Regions from separate parts of the Rothia mucilaginosa genome, predicted to be linked through region 2. Evidence: predicted binding sites of a transcription regulator. Region 2 holds the regulator's gene; the other holds the start of a gene.
What was found. Region 2 encodes LexA, which represses DNA repair genes until DNA is damaged. Its sites were predicted from a motif close to TCGAACANNTGTTCGA; they were not measured.

Region 1: the regulator LexA is predicted to act here: its motif matches at 3,316-3,331, upstream of uvrA (excinuclease ABC subunit UvrA).

What each region holds. Positions count from the first base shown of each region.
Region 1 covers NZ_AP014938.1:2,029,942-2,036,047, reverse strand. The annotation lists gene RM6536_RS07930 (GNAT family N-acetyltransferase) at 1-376, opposite strand, end outside; gene uvrA (excinuclease ABC subunit UvrA) at 405-3,293, opposite strand; gene RM6536_RS07920 (MBL fold metallo-hydrolase) at 3,433-4,206, opposite strand; gene RM6536_RS07915 (formate--tetrahydrofolate ligase) at 5,475-6,106, opposite strand, start outside.
Region 2 covers NZ_AP014938.1:353,564-359,669, reverse strand. The annotation lists gene RM6536_RS01340 (ATP-dependent DNA helicase) at 1-1,029, shown strand, start outside; gene lexA (transcriptional repressor LexA) at 1,224-1,898, opposite strand; gene RM6536_RS01330 (LysM peptidoglycan-binding domain-containing protein) at 2,744-3,430, shown strand; gene RM6536_RS01325 (imidazole glycerol phosphate synthase) at 3,550-4,326, shown strand; gene RM6536_RS01320 (HisA/HisF-related TIM barrel protein) at 4,326-5,114, shown strand; gene RM6536_RS01315 (DUF1844 domain-containing protein) at 5,333-5,755, opposite strand; gene infC (translation initiation factor IF-3) at 6,049-6,106, shown strand, end outside.

The DNA of each region.
Region 1 (6,106 bases), 620 kb from region 2:
CGCCTAGCATGTAGTCGATGGCCTTCTCCAGCACGCGCGGATGCTTGGCGCAGAGAATTCCGACGCTCGCGTAGTTGGCGACGCGCAGCTCCCAGATGTCGTCGTTGCGGCGGCGTGCGGCACCCATCTTTTCGGAGGGAGGCTGCACGGTGGCGAGTAGCGGCAGGCTCTCGGCTTCCGGGTAGTCGCGTAGCTCTTCGAGGGCGCGGCTAATCGATCCGGGTGCCTGGCAGAAGTCCGCCTCCAGCTGGGTGTGCAGGATGTGCCGGGCACGGTCCGCTGTGGTCACAGCGCCGCGGTTCACAGGGCCACGGTTCACAGCGCCCCGGATTGCCTGAGCTCCCCGGGCAGGTGCGGTTCCTTGAGTATCAGTCACGTAGGTTTCCTCTGGTTCAAGTTCTCGACTAGTTCAGGATCTCAGCAAGGAACGCGCCGGTGTGCGAGCCCTTCACCTGAGCCACCTGTTCCGGGGTGCCCTCAGCGATCACGGTGCCGCCGCCGCTACCGCCCTCGGGGCCCATGTCGATAATCCAGTCGGCGCACTTGACCACGTCCAGGTTGTGCTCGATGGTGATAACGCTATTGCCCTTGTCAACCAGCGATTGCAGCACGGCGAGCAGCTTGCGGATGTCTTCAAAGTGCAGGCCGGTGGTCGGCTCGTCCAGCACGTAGATGGAGCGGCCGTTGGAGCGCTTCTGCAGTTCAGTTGCGAGCTTCACACGCTGCGCCTCACCGCCGGAGAGGGTGGTCGCAGGCTGGCCCAGGCGAATGTAGCCCAGGCCCACGTCCACGAGGGTGTTCAGGTGGCGCGCAATCGGGGTGAACGCGGCGAAGAACTCGGCGGCCTCTTCCACGGGCATTTCGAGTACGTCGGCGATGGTCTTGCCCTTGTAGTGCACCTCGAGGGTTTCGCGGTTGTAGCGCTTACCGTGGCAGGTTTCGCAGGGCACGTAAACGTCCGGCAGGAAGTTCATTTCAATCTTCAGGGTGCCGTCGCCGGAGCAGTCCTCGCAGCGGCCGCCCTTGACGTTGAAGGAGAATCGGCCGGGGGTGTAGCCGCGCATTTTCGCTTCGCTGGTCTCTGCGAACAGCTTGCGGATGTGGTCGAACACGCCGGTGTAGGTGGCGGGGTTCGAGCGCGGGGTGCGGCCGATGGGCGACTGGTCCACGTGAATGACCTTGTCCAGGTGTTCCAGGCCGTCGATGCTCTTGTGGCGGCCGGGTACCTGCTTGGCGCCGTTGAGCTTGTTCGCCAGGGAGGTGTACAGAATGTCGTTGACGAGGGTGGACTTACCCGAGCCGGATACACCGGTCACCGCGGTGAACACGCCCAGCGGGAAGGACACGGTCACGTTCTTGAGGTTGTTTTCGCGGGCGCCGCGCACGGTCAGCTGACGCTTCTTGTCCACGGGGCGGCGGGATGCGGGTACCTCAATGCTGCGGCGGCCAGCCATGTAGTCGCCGGTAATGGACTTGGTGTTCTTCAGCAGCTCCTCAAAGCTGCCGGAGTGTACGATTTCGCCACCGTGCTCGCCGGCGCCGGGTCCTACATCCACGATCCAGTCGGCTTCGCGCATGGTGTCTTCGTCGTGCTCAACCACGATAAGCGTGTTGCCCATATCGCGCAGCTTGGTCAAGGTTTCGATGAGGCGGCGGTTATCGCGCTGGTGCAGGCCGATGGAGGGCTCGTCGAGCACGTACAGCACACCGACCAGGCCCGAACCGATCTGGGTTGCCAGGCGGATGCGCTGCGCCTCACCGCCGGAAAGCGTACCGGCGGAGCGTGAGAGGGTCAGGTAGTCCAGACCCACGTCCAGCAGGAATTGCAGGCGGGCATCAATTTCTTTGAGGACCTGCTCACCAATCTTGGCTTCGCGGGCGGTCAGCTGCAGGCCGCGCACAAAGCTAAGTGCGTCAGCCAGGGACAGGTCGGTAATGTCTGCGATGGACTTGCCGCCGACCTTCACGCCCAGGATGGTCGGGTTCAGGCGCGCGCCACCGCAGGAGGGGCAGGGGACCTGGCGCATGTACTGTTCGTAGCGGTCGCGGGCGAAGTCCGATTCGGTTTCTTCGTGCTTGCGCTTGATGTACGCCTTCACGCCCTCGAATCCGGAGGTGTAGCGGCGTTCGCGGCCGAATCGGTTGCGGTAGGACACCTCAACCTTGTAGTCCTTGCCGTCCAGGATGGCGGCGCGGGTCTTGGCGGGCAGGTCCTTGAAGGGGGTGTTCAGGTCGAAGCCGAGCTCCTCCCCCAGGCCTGCGAGCAGGCGCAGCCAGTATTCGGTGGTTGCTTTGCCCTGCGACCAGGGGGCGATAGCGCCCTCGCCGAGGGTCAGGTCGGGGTTGGGTACGAGCAGTTCGGTGTCTACTTCCAGGCGCGAGCCGATGCCGTCGCAGGCGCTACATGCGCCGAACGGCGAGTTGAAGGAGAAGGCGCGCGGTTCGATGGTGTCGATCTGCAGCGGGTGGTTGTTGGGGCAGGCGAGGTTTTCGCTGAAGGAGCGGGTGCGTTCGGGGTCGTCCTGCTCGCGGTCCACGAAGTCGATGAGCACGCGGCCGTCGGCGAGTTTGAGCGCGGTTTCGATGGAGTCGGTGAGGCGCTGGTGAATACCGTCCTTAATGACGATGCGGTCGACGACCACCTCGATGGTGTGCTTGTACTGCTTGGCGAGCTTGGGCGGGTCGGAGAGCTGCACGGTTTGGCCGTCCACGCGGGCACGCGAATAGCCCTGGGTGAGCAGGTCCTTGAAGAGGTCCACGAACTCGCCCTTACGTGCGCTGACGACGGGCGCGAGGATTTGCAGGCGGGTGCGTTCGGGGTATTCCTGCAGAATGTCCACGATCTGCTGCGGGGTCTGCTGGGTGATTTCTTCACCGCAGACAGGGCAGTGCGGGTGACCGATACGTGCCCAGAGCAGACGCATGTAGTCGTAGATTTCGGTGATAGTACCGACGGTTGAGCGCGGGTTCTTGGAGGTGGACTTCTGGTCGATAGACACCGCCGGGGAGAGGCCCTCGATGAAGTCTACATCGGGCTTATCGACCTGTCCGAGGAACATACGCGCATAGGAGGACAGCGACTCAACGTAGCGGCGCTGACCTTCCGCGAAGATGGTGTCGAAGGCGAGGGAGGACTTACCGGAGCCGGAGAGGCCGGTGAAGACGACCATCGCATCACGCGGAATGGTGAGGTCTACGTTCTTGAGGTTGTTTTCGCGGGCACCCTGAACCCGGATGCTGGTCAGATCGTTCGCTTTGAGTGCGGTGCTACCGTGTGCCGGGCGGGGTGTCATCGAAAATCCTTTCGTCTTATCTTCGAACTTAAATTCTACACCCTCACACCTTTCACCAGCGGGATTATGCGGCAGGTGAAGGTATGAGGGTGCAGTACTTATATGAGGCGGATATATGAGGTGGGTTGACAGGGGCGATTTACCAGCCGCGGGTTCCCCAGTCTTCCAGGTGGGGGCGCTCATCGCCGAGGGTGGTGGAGCGGCCGTGGCCGGGCAGCACGATAGCGTCGTCCTCGAAGCCGCCGAAGAGCTTTTCGAGCACGTTGGAGAAGAGCTCACCGAACTGCTGCGGGGAGTCGGTCTTACCCACACCGCCGGGGAAGAGGGTATCGCCGGTGAACAGCAGGGTTGCGGGGGTGCCGTCTTCCCAGGTGGTTTCGAGGGTGTAGACGATGGATCCGGGGGTGTGGCCGGGCACGTGCAGGGCACGAATGACGGTGTCAGAGAGATAGAAGTCGAAGCTTTCGCCGCCGGTCAGCTCCTCTTCGACAGTGTAGTCTTCCTGTTCCTTAATGGCGGCTGCGTCAGCTGCACCCGCGGAGGTGACGGCACCGGTGAGGCGGTCAAGCTCCTTAATAGCGCGAATGTGGTCCCAGTGGCCGTGAGTGACCAGGATGCCGGTCAAACCGATCGCGCGAGGCCTGAGGGAATTGAAGTCCTCATCCCTCTCCATAACGCGCACGCGGCGTTCTTCACCGTCTGCCAGTTCGAGCTGCGGGCAGTCATTCAGGAGCGCATCGAGAGTGAAGGCGTAGAGTTCTTCTGCATCGTCCGCGGGATCGATAAGCACCTGCTCACCGGTGGCGCGCATGGTGATGAGGTAGACGCTGTTGTCCATCTCAGAGACGCTGAACGCACGGACAGTCAGTTCGGGGTTCTCAAAGATGAGGGTGGGTTCGGGGTAAGTAGTCATAGTTCCAGTGTAGGGGCTCCCATGATGCGGCAGGCACCCATATAGAGCACTTCCCTATGAGCGCATTCCGAGCGCATTCGGCGTTGAATGTGCGGGATGCATGTTCGGGATGCATGTTCAGGGCGCCTTCGGAACAGACTCTGGAGCACGTTCGGTACAGGCTCTAGCCAAGGTCCCGCCTATCTGAGGCTCCATTGAAATTCAAGCAGCGAAATTCAAAAGTTAAACAGAGAAGCGACTGCGCATCGATACGCAGTCGCTTCTCATGACACCCAGGGGTATCTATCACTCACTCAAACACAAGCAACCCGAGGACTTTGGAAATCTCACGATTACTTGATGACTCAATAGTAGCGAACTTTTTGGGGGCTGTTTTACCGCTCAATTTGGTACGGAGAGCCGGTTTTAGTGACCCGCGCCTCAATGTAATCGTTCTGTAATAAAAATAGCTGTTTTTTAGGCTATCCATACGTACCAATTTCATTTTTTTCGAGTTTTAGCGTGACTTATTTCACTCAAAATAATTTTAGATTTTCCCTCATTTGGCACTTCAGTGCACCTTTAACCTGAGCTTCACACTCAGTAATTTTGAAGGCTTAATACCCGGTTTCAACCCGGTATTCCGCGGAAGTAGAGGGTTAAGGTCAAACTATCTTCAAGCTCTTGCAACTTCATGAAACGGAAAAAATGTGCCGCACACTGTTCAAAACATGTTCAGGTATACACGCGAGGGAAAAATCAATTGGTCTGCTTGATCCCATTAGGCACCCCCTAAAGTAGAACTTTTATAACAAAACGATAACAGCAGCCCCGCCTTCAGGTTCACTGAGCACACCCATTGAAACCCCTGTCAAAAAATAAAACACCTAGTCAATATCATATTTTCACAAAATGCAAGACAGTGTGTCACTAAAAAATCAATCTCTACAGATTGTTTAATAAAAACTGACTTTCAAGCATAAATAGAGCCCAATTATTAACCAGCACGTACCAATTCCGCCCTCCGGAGGGGCACTCGGGAAGCCTTCAAGGAAAGGGTGAAAGACCCCTCCACTAGGGGTTCCACTATCCTTCACTCCCCCGCCATTCAGCACCGTTCAGCACCCAAAACCCCAATGCTCAGCCTTTTCACTGGCAATCACACCGGCATTCACCCCATCTGCCGCCCGGTACCTGCCACCACTGGAGCACAGGAAAGCGGCGCCCCTCCCCCGCTGTGGGGAAGGAACGCCGCCTCCACTAGCTATAGATCAGCCGGAATAGTCGCCTTAGGACAGGCCGATCATCACGCCGTTCTCATCGAAGCCGATGCGCTCAGCTGCGGGGCTCTTGCTCAGGCCCGGCATGGTGCGCATGGTGCCGCAGATAGCGTAGACGTAGCCGGCACCTGCAGCCAGGCGAACCTCGCGCACGGGCAGGGTCCAGCCGGTCGGTGCGCCCTTCAGAGTTGCATCCGAAGAGATGGACAGGTGGGTCTTCGCAATGACCACGGGCAGGTGCGAGTAGCCCAGCTCAGCGAAACGCTTCAGCTGCTTAGCGGCAGCGGGAGCAATGGAGATGCCGTCCGCACCGTAGACCTTGGTGGCGACCTTCTCGATCTTGGTCTCGATGGAGTCCTCAAGATCGTAGGTGTACTTCAGATCCGAAACGTCGTCACATGCCTCAGCAACTACGTTTGCCAGGTCGGTGGTGCCCTTACCGCCCTCAGCCACACCGCGGTGAATAGCGACGCGAGCGCCAGCCTCCTCAGCGATACGGCGGATGGTCTCGTGCTCGGACTCGAAGTCGGTCGGGAACGCGTTGATTGCCACGACCGGCTGAACACCGAAGTTGCGCACAATCTCGATGTGCTTCTTCAGGTTCTCTGCGCCCTTCTCCACGTCGGAGGGGCTTTCCTGCA
Region 2 (6,106 bases):
GCCCGCACTGCCCTGTCCGATACAAAACCGGACGGTCAGGACGTTGACGCCGGCCTGCAGATGGCGCGCTCGCGTGTCTCTGAGGTACACGATATGAGTAGCCGCATTCTGGAGGCTTCGGGCGAGCAGGACGTCCTGTGGATTTCTCGTCAGGGCGGCTGGGAGAACGGCCGCTATGTGGCTGCTTCCGACACCGACCCGGCGACCCTGAATATCGCTCCGTTGAGCGTTGGCCTGCAGCTGCGTGACGGCTTGTTCGCTGATCGCACCGTGATTCTGACGAGTGCGACCCTGACGGTGGGTGACTCTTTTGACGTTGCAGCCGGTGCCCTGGGACTGCAGGGTGAGGGCGCGCCGCGCTGGACGAGCATCGATGTGGGTTCGCCGTTCGACTACCGCAAGCAGGGCATCATGTATGTTGCCGGAGATTTGAAGCCTCCGGGATTTGGTGTGCACGAGGGTCAGCTGGAGCGTCTACGTGAGCTGTGCGAGGCGTCGGAGGGCGGCGCCCTGGGCCTGTTCTCTTCGAAGCGTGCCGCTGAGCGTGCCGCCGAGTACATGCGTGAGCATAGTGACCTGAACATTCTTCTACAGGGAGAGTCTTCGCTCAAGGCCCTGGTGGAGGAGTTCAGCGAGGACATCGACTCATGCCTGTTCGGAACGATGAGCCTATGGCAGGGCGTGGACGTTCCCGGCGACTCTTGCCGCCTGGTGGTGATGGACCGCATTCCGTTCCCGCGCCCGGATGACCCGATTGCGCAGGCTCGTACGGAGGCGGTGAACCGTCACCGCGGTAACGGCTTTATGGCGGTTTCTGCTCACCACGCGGCGATTCGTATGGCGCAGGGCGCGGGTCGCCTAATCCGTTCGGTGTCTGACCGCGGCGTGGTGGCTGTGCTGGATTCTCGTGTGGCGACTAAACGCTACGGCGGTTTCTTGATGAAGGCGATGCCGCCGATGTGGTCGACGCAGAATAAGGCAGCCGTCATTGGTGCACTGGCTCGTCTTTCAGCGAGTATTGAGCGTTAGCTCGGGCAGGGTCCATTCCTGACACCACCGCCCCGCTTTGGACATATAAATTTGGACATATAGAAATCACCCCGGTGATACGTGAACCTTCACGTATCACCGGGGTGATTTCTATATAGAGCTCAAAGCCCTAACGGTGATGTCTTCTAGAGGCTGTGCTATTTAGAGCCAGCGTCTTCTAGAGACTACATCTTCTAAAGACTACGCAGCACGGAGACGACCTTACCCATGACGGTTGCGCGGTCGCCCATAATCGGCTCGTAGTTGGAGTTGCGCGGCATGAGCCAGGTGTGGCCGTCGACCTGACGGAACACCTTCACGGTTGCTTCATCGTCGAGTAGCGCAGCAACGATATCGCCGTTGTCTGCGGTGTGCTGCTCGCGGACAACCACCCAGTCGCCGTCGCAGATTGCGGCGTCAATCATAGAATCGCCCTTGACCTTGAGCATGAAGAGCTTGCCGCTACCGACCAGCTGGCGGGGCAGGGCGAGCACATCCTCCACGGACTGCTCGGCGGTAATGGGACCGCCCGCTGCAATTCGTCCAACCAGGGGAACGGGTACGAGGTCTTCATCGCCGACTTCGAAGTTCGGCAGCTCGGGCAGGGAAGAGGAAGCGCTACCGTGGATGCCGACGCCGTTCTCATCCAACACCTCAATAGCGCGGGGGAGCTTGGGGTCGCGGCGAATGTAGCCCATGGTCTCGAGGCGACCGAGCTGGTGAGTGACCGAGGACAGGGACGCAAGACCCACCATGTCACCAATCTGGCGCATGGACGGCGGGTAACCCTTTTGTTCAATCTCGGTGCGGATCGCGTCAAGAATCTTCTGCTGGCGCGCGGTCAGCGCCGGACGGGGTGCTGTTGCCATTTCTTTTCCTTCGGTCTGTGCCCCGATTTCTGTATTCCGGTCTCTGCAGTCTGTCTGAGCCACAGTCCGGTCGGGGCACGGATGGGTGCTTCACACGTTTTCTGATGGTGTCCTAAAAATTTTTTGGGGTTCTGCCGAAATGGGTCTTATCTCGTCAGGGGGTGGAGGAATTCTATCCGTGCCGGAGCGATACCGGAGCGATACACAGGCAACGAGTATGCGCCTCCGCCCTATAAAACTCAGCCAGCGGCACCTGCACTCGATACAGAACCAAGCTGTAACGGGTACAGAAACCTGCTGTGAGTAGGACTCATCAGGAGCGTGTGGAACGTCTCTTGACACCAGTGTAGAACACTACACCGAAAAACTCAAACAAATATTCTAGATTTTTTCTTCGAAACTCGAAGAAATTTTTAGTACATCTCTGCTAGACTTTAGAACAAGAGTTCGTATATACTCTTGAATCTCTCCTGAAATTCAGGATTTACGGGCGAATGTTCGAAAAATATTCGAAGATTCGACCCGGAGTCTTTCGGGAGAGGAGAGTGAATGAGTGTTCGAATGTATTCGAATCCTCTGCTTCTCTCTTCGCATGATCTACCCCGGATGCTCTAGAGGGCATCTGGCGAGGAGAGAGCGCAGGGGATGGGGTTCCGGGGCAACCCTGTGCCTCTAACCCGGTGCACCCGACGCTCTGACCTAACTAGAGAATAGCTATCCACTAGTTATCGCTTAACAATCACCACTCCATAGTTATCACTCAACTAGGACCTCCGAGCGGGTATCGCTCGGCATTGCTAGACCCGCGGGGTAACCCCGGGGAGAGCTGAGAGAAAGGAACCACAATGACTACTGCAGCACCTCTTGCTTCTCGTGGCACTTCTGCACACCTTCCGGCAGGTTTGGTGGTACTTCACCCCGCCCGCACCGCACCCGCCCGCAACACGGCTGTCCGTACCGCGCAGGGGCGTTCTCGTGTGCCTGCGTCTTCGCAGTCTGTTCGCTCTTCTCGTGCGGCTCATGCACCCCGTCCTGCGCAGGTAGCTCAGCCTACCCAAGCTCCCGGCGTTGCTACCCCCGTTGCTTCTACCCCTGCTGCTTCTATTCAGGCGCCGGTTCGCTCTGTAGCTTCTGGTGCGCAGGCTGCTTCTGATGCGCAGGCGCCCAGCGTGAAGAGTGTTCTTCTGGCTAAGGGTGGCGAGCTTCTGCGCGAGGTTCCCGCTTCTATTCGTCGTCTTGGCACCCCGCGCGGTTTCCTGAAGGGGCTGCCTCTGCTGACTTTGGCGGCGCTGATTGTGCTCGGCGCTATTAGCTTCTTTGGCCCGGCGGCTTCTGCTTCCATGGAGAACGCTTCGGTGACTCGAACCGTCGTTGTGGTCAAGCACGGTGAGACCCTGTGGGATATTGCTCAGGCGGTGGATCCGCAGGGTGACACCCGTGATACTGTGGTTCGTATTATGGAGTTGAACTCGTTGACCAGCACCTCTGTTGATGCCGGTCAGCGTCTGGAAATTCCTCAGCCTCAGCGCTAAGCACGGACCCGTGTGTGGTTGGCTTCTGCGTGAGGTTGATGTCTTGACTCCGAATCCTCTATCTCTCAAGCTAGAGCGCTTGAGTCGAATTCTTGAGCCTATGAACTAGGAGCGCACCGATGCCTGTTCCCGTTGAACCCACACCCGTCAAAACTGAATCTGCACAGAGTGCTCAGACTGCTCGTCCTGTGGTTGCCGTTTTGGGGGAACCCGGAACTCGTGGTGCCCTGGTGAAGCTTCTTCAGGATGCGGGGGCGGACGTTATCTTGACCGCTGTGCCCGATCAGTTGCGTGAGGCTGACGGCATGGTGGTGACCGGCGGTGCGAGCTCTCTTGAAGCGTACGAAGACCTGAAAGCTAAGGACGCTGAGCGCGTGATTGGTCGCCGTGTGGCTGGCGGTCGTCCGGTGTTGGTTGCCGGTGCAGCGTTGAGCTGCCTCTTCGACTCGGTGACGGTGAAGCATCCGCAGATGGGGCAGATTCAGGTGCAGTGCATGGGGGAGTGGCCCGGCGAGAGCGTGGAGCTTTCTACCCGCGACCTGGTGCCCGGTGCTTCTGTCCTTCGTTCTTCCTCCGATAGTGCGCTGCTCAAGGGTCTTGAGGGTGAGGCTCAGTTCAAATCTGAGCACGGCGTTTTTGAGTGGGCTTTTGATCAGAGCATTGAATATATTGCCCCGCCGGCGGTGACGTGGACTGTCACCGAGCCTGCCTATATTGCGGCGGTTGAGAACGGCCCGCTGACGGCGGTGCAGTTCTGCCCGGTGGGATCTGGTGAGCTGGGTGCGGAGTTTCTTCGTCGCTGGGTTGCGTCCCTGGCGGTGACTGGTCGCCTCTCGCTATCCTCTGAATCTCTGTCCTCTGAGGGCTCCGCTGCTGCTCATGCGGGAGGTAACTAATGTCTGCACCCGTTCTTGAACTTCTGCCCGCTGTTGATATTTCTGAAGGCTACGCGGTGCGCCCGGTGGGCGGTACCCTCTCCGGTGGCGAGCAGCGCCTCGACCCGGTTGAGGCGGCTCTGACCTGGGTGAAGGCTCGTGCTCGCTGGATTCACCTGGTGGACCTTGATCTGGCGTTTGGTCGCGGTACGAATACTGAGGTTCTGGCTGAGGTGGTTGCCGCCGTCCGTGCCGAGAACGCCCGGATGGCCGGCTCCGCTCCGGTTCGTATTCAGGTCAGCGGCGGTGTGCGTAATGCTGAGAGTCTGGAACGCGCCCTGAGCCTGAATCCGGACCGCGTGAACGTGACTAGTGCGGCTCTGGCGGATTCTTCCTGGCTTGAAGATACTCTGGCTCGTTATGCCGATTCTGATCTTCTGGCTCTTGGCCTCGATGCCCGTTACACCCCCGAGCGGGGCTGGGTGACGGTGGCTCGCGGTACCGACTGGTCGGGTCCTGCTGTGGCGGAGGCGCTGGCGTGGCTGGAGGGCGCGGGCGTGCGCCGCTATATCGTCACGGATGTGAGTAAGGACGGTTCTCTGGCGGGCCCCGGTGCGGAGCTGCTGGATGTGGTGCTGGTTCAGACTGACCGTCCGGTGGTTGCTTCTGGCGGCGTGTCGTCGCTGGATGATCTTGTGAAGCTGCGTTCTATGGTGCCTTCTGGTTTGGAGGGCGTGGTGCTTGGTAAGGCGCTGTATGTGGGTAACTTTAGTTTTGAGCAGGCTCTTGAGGCCGCTGGCTCCCGCTAAAGCTATCGCTCCTGCTAAATCTGACTCCCGCTAAAGCTACCGGTTCGCCCTAGCCCACGTATCTAGCCTACGTAGATTTCTTATCCCCGCAGATTTCTTATCCGCATAGGTGTTGTATATGACGAAGCCCCGTCTTCCTCAGTGCGAGGGAGGCGGGGCATCGTGATCGCATAAACCAGTTGGCTCAGCAAACCAGTTGGCTCAGCAAACCAGTTGGCTTAGTACACCGGGCCGGTGAGCTTTTCGCCGGGGCCCTTGCCGGGTTCGTCCGGGAAGGGGGATGCTTCGCGGAATGCGAGCTGCAGGGTGCGCAGGCCGTCGCGTAGGGGTGCTGCGTGCTGGGAGCCGATTTCGGGTGCTGCGGCGGTGACGAGGCCGGCAAGTGCGGTGATGAGCTTGCGTGCTTCGTCGAGGTCCTTGAGGTCGTCGGCGTTTTCGTCTGCTGCCAGGCCGCACTTGACGGCTGCGGCGCTCATCATGTGGATGGCTGCGGAGCTGATGATTTCGATGGCGGGTACGTCTGCGATGTCGCGCAGCTGTTCGTTGACGGCTTCGACCTGCTCTTCGGTGAGTTCGGTGTGGCCGTGTACGGGGGTTTCTTCTTCCGCGGTGAAGCGGAAACTCGTGTTTTCAGTGCTCATAGTCCTAGAATCTCATATTTCGTTTGTTTCGGTAAATGCGTCCTTAAGAGTGGGCGCTTCTGTGGAATCGTTGGAGGAATCCCCGCAATTTTTATGGTGTTTTACGTCTAATCCCTTGCGCCTGTCGGGGGTTCTGCGGTATGGTTGTAGGCAGTTTGCAAGTGGAGCGTGCCTCCCACCCGGTTGACCGCCGCAAGCGTTAGCTTGCGAGTTTTGAGGTGAACGGGTTTGTCCGCCGCTTTCGGCGTACGCTGGTTTGTGCCTCCGCTTGTGTAACTGCGGGGGCTTTTTTAGTGCCCGCAACGGATAGTATTCACGGGGAAACCCACAGAGCACAGGAGCTAGTCATTA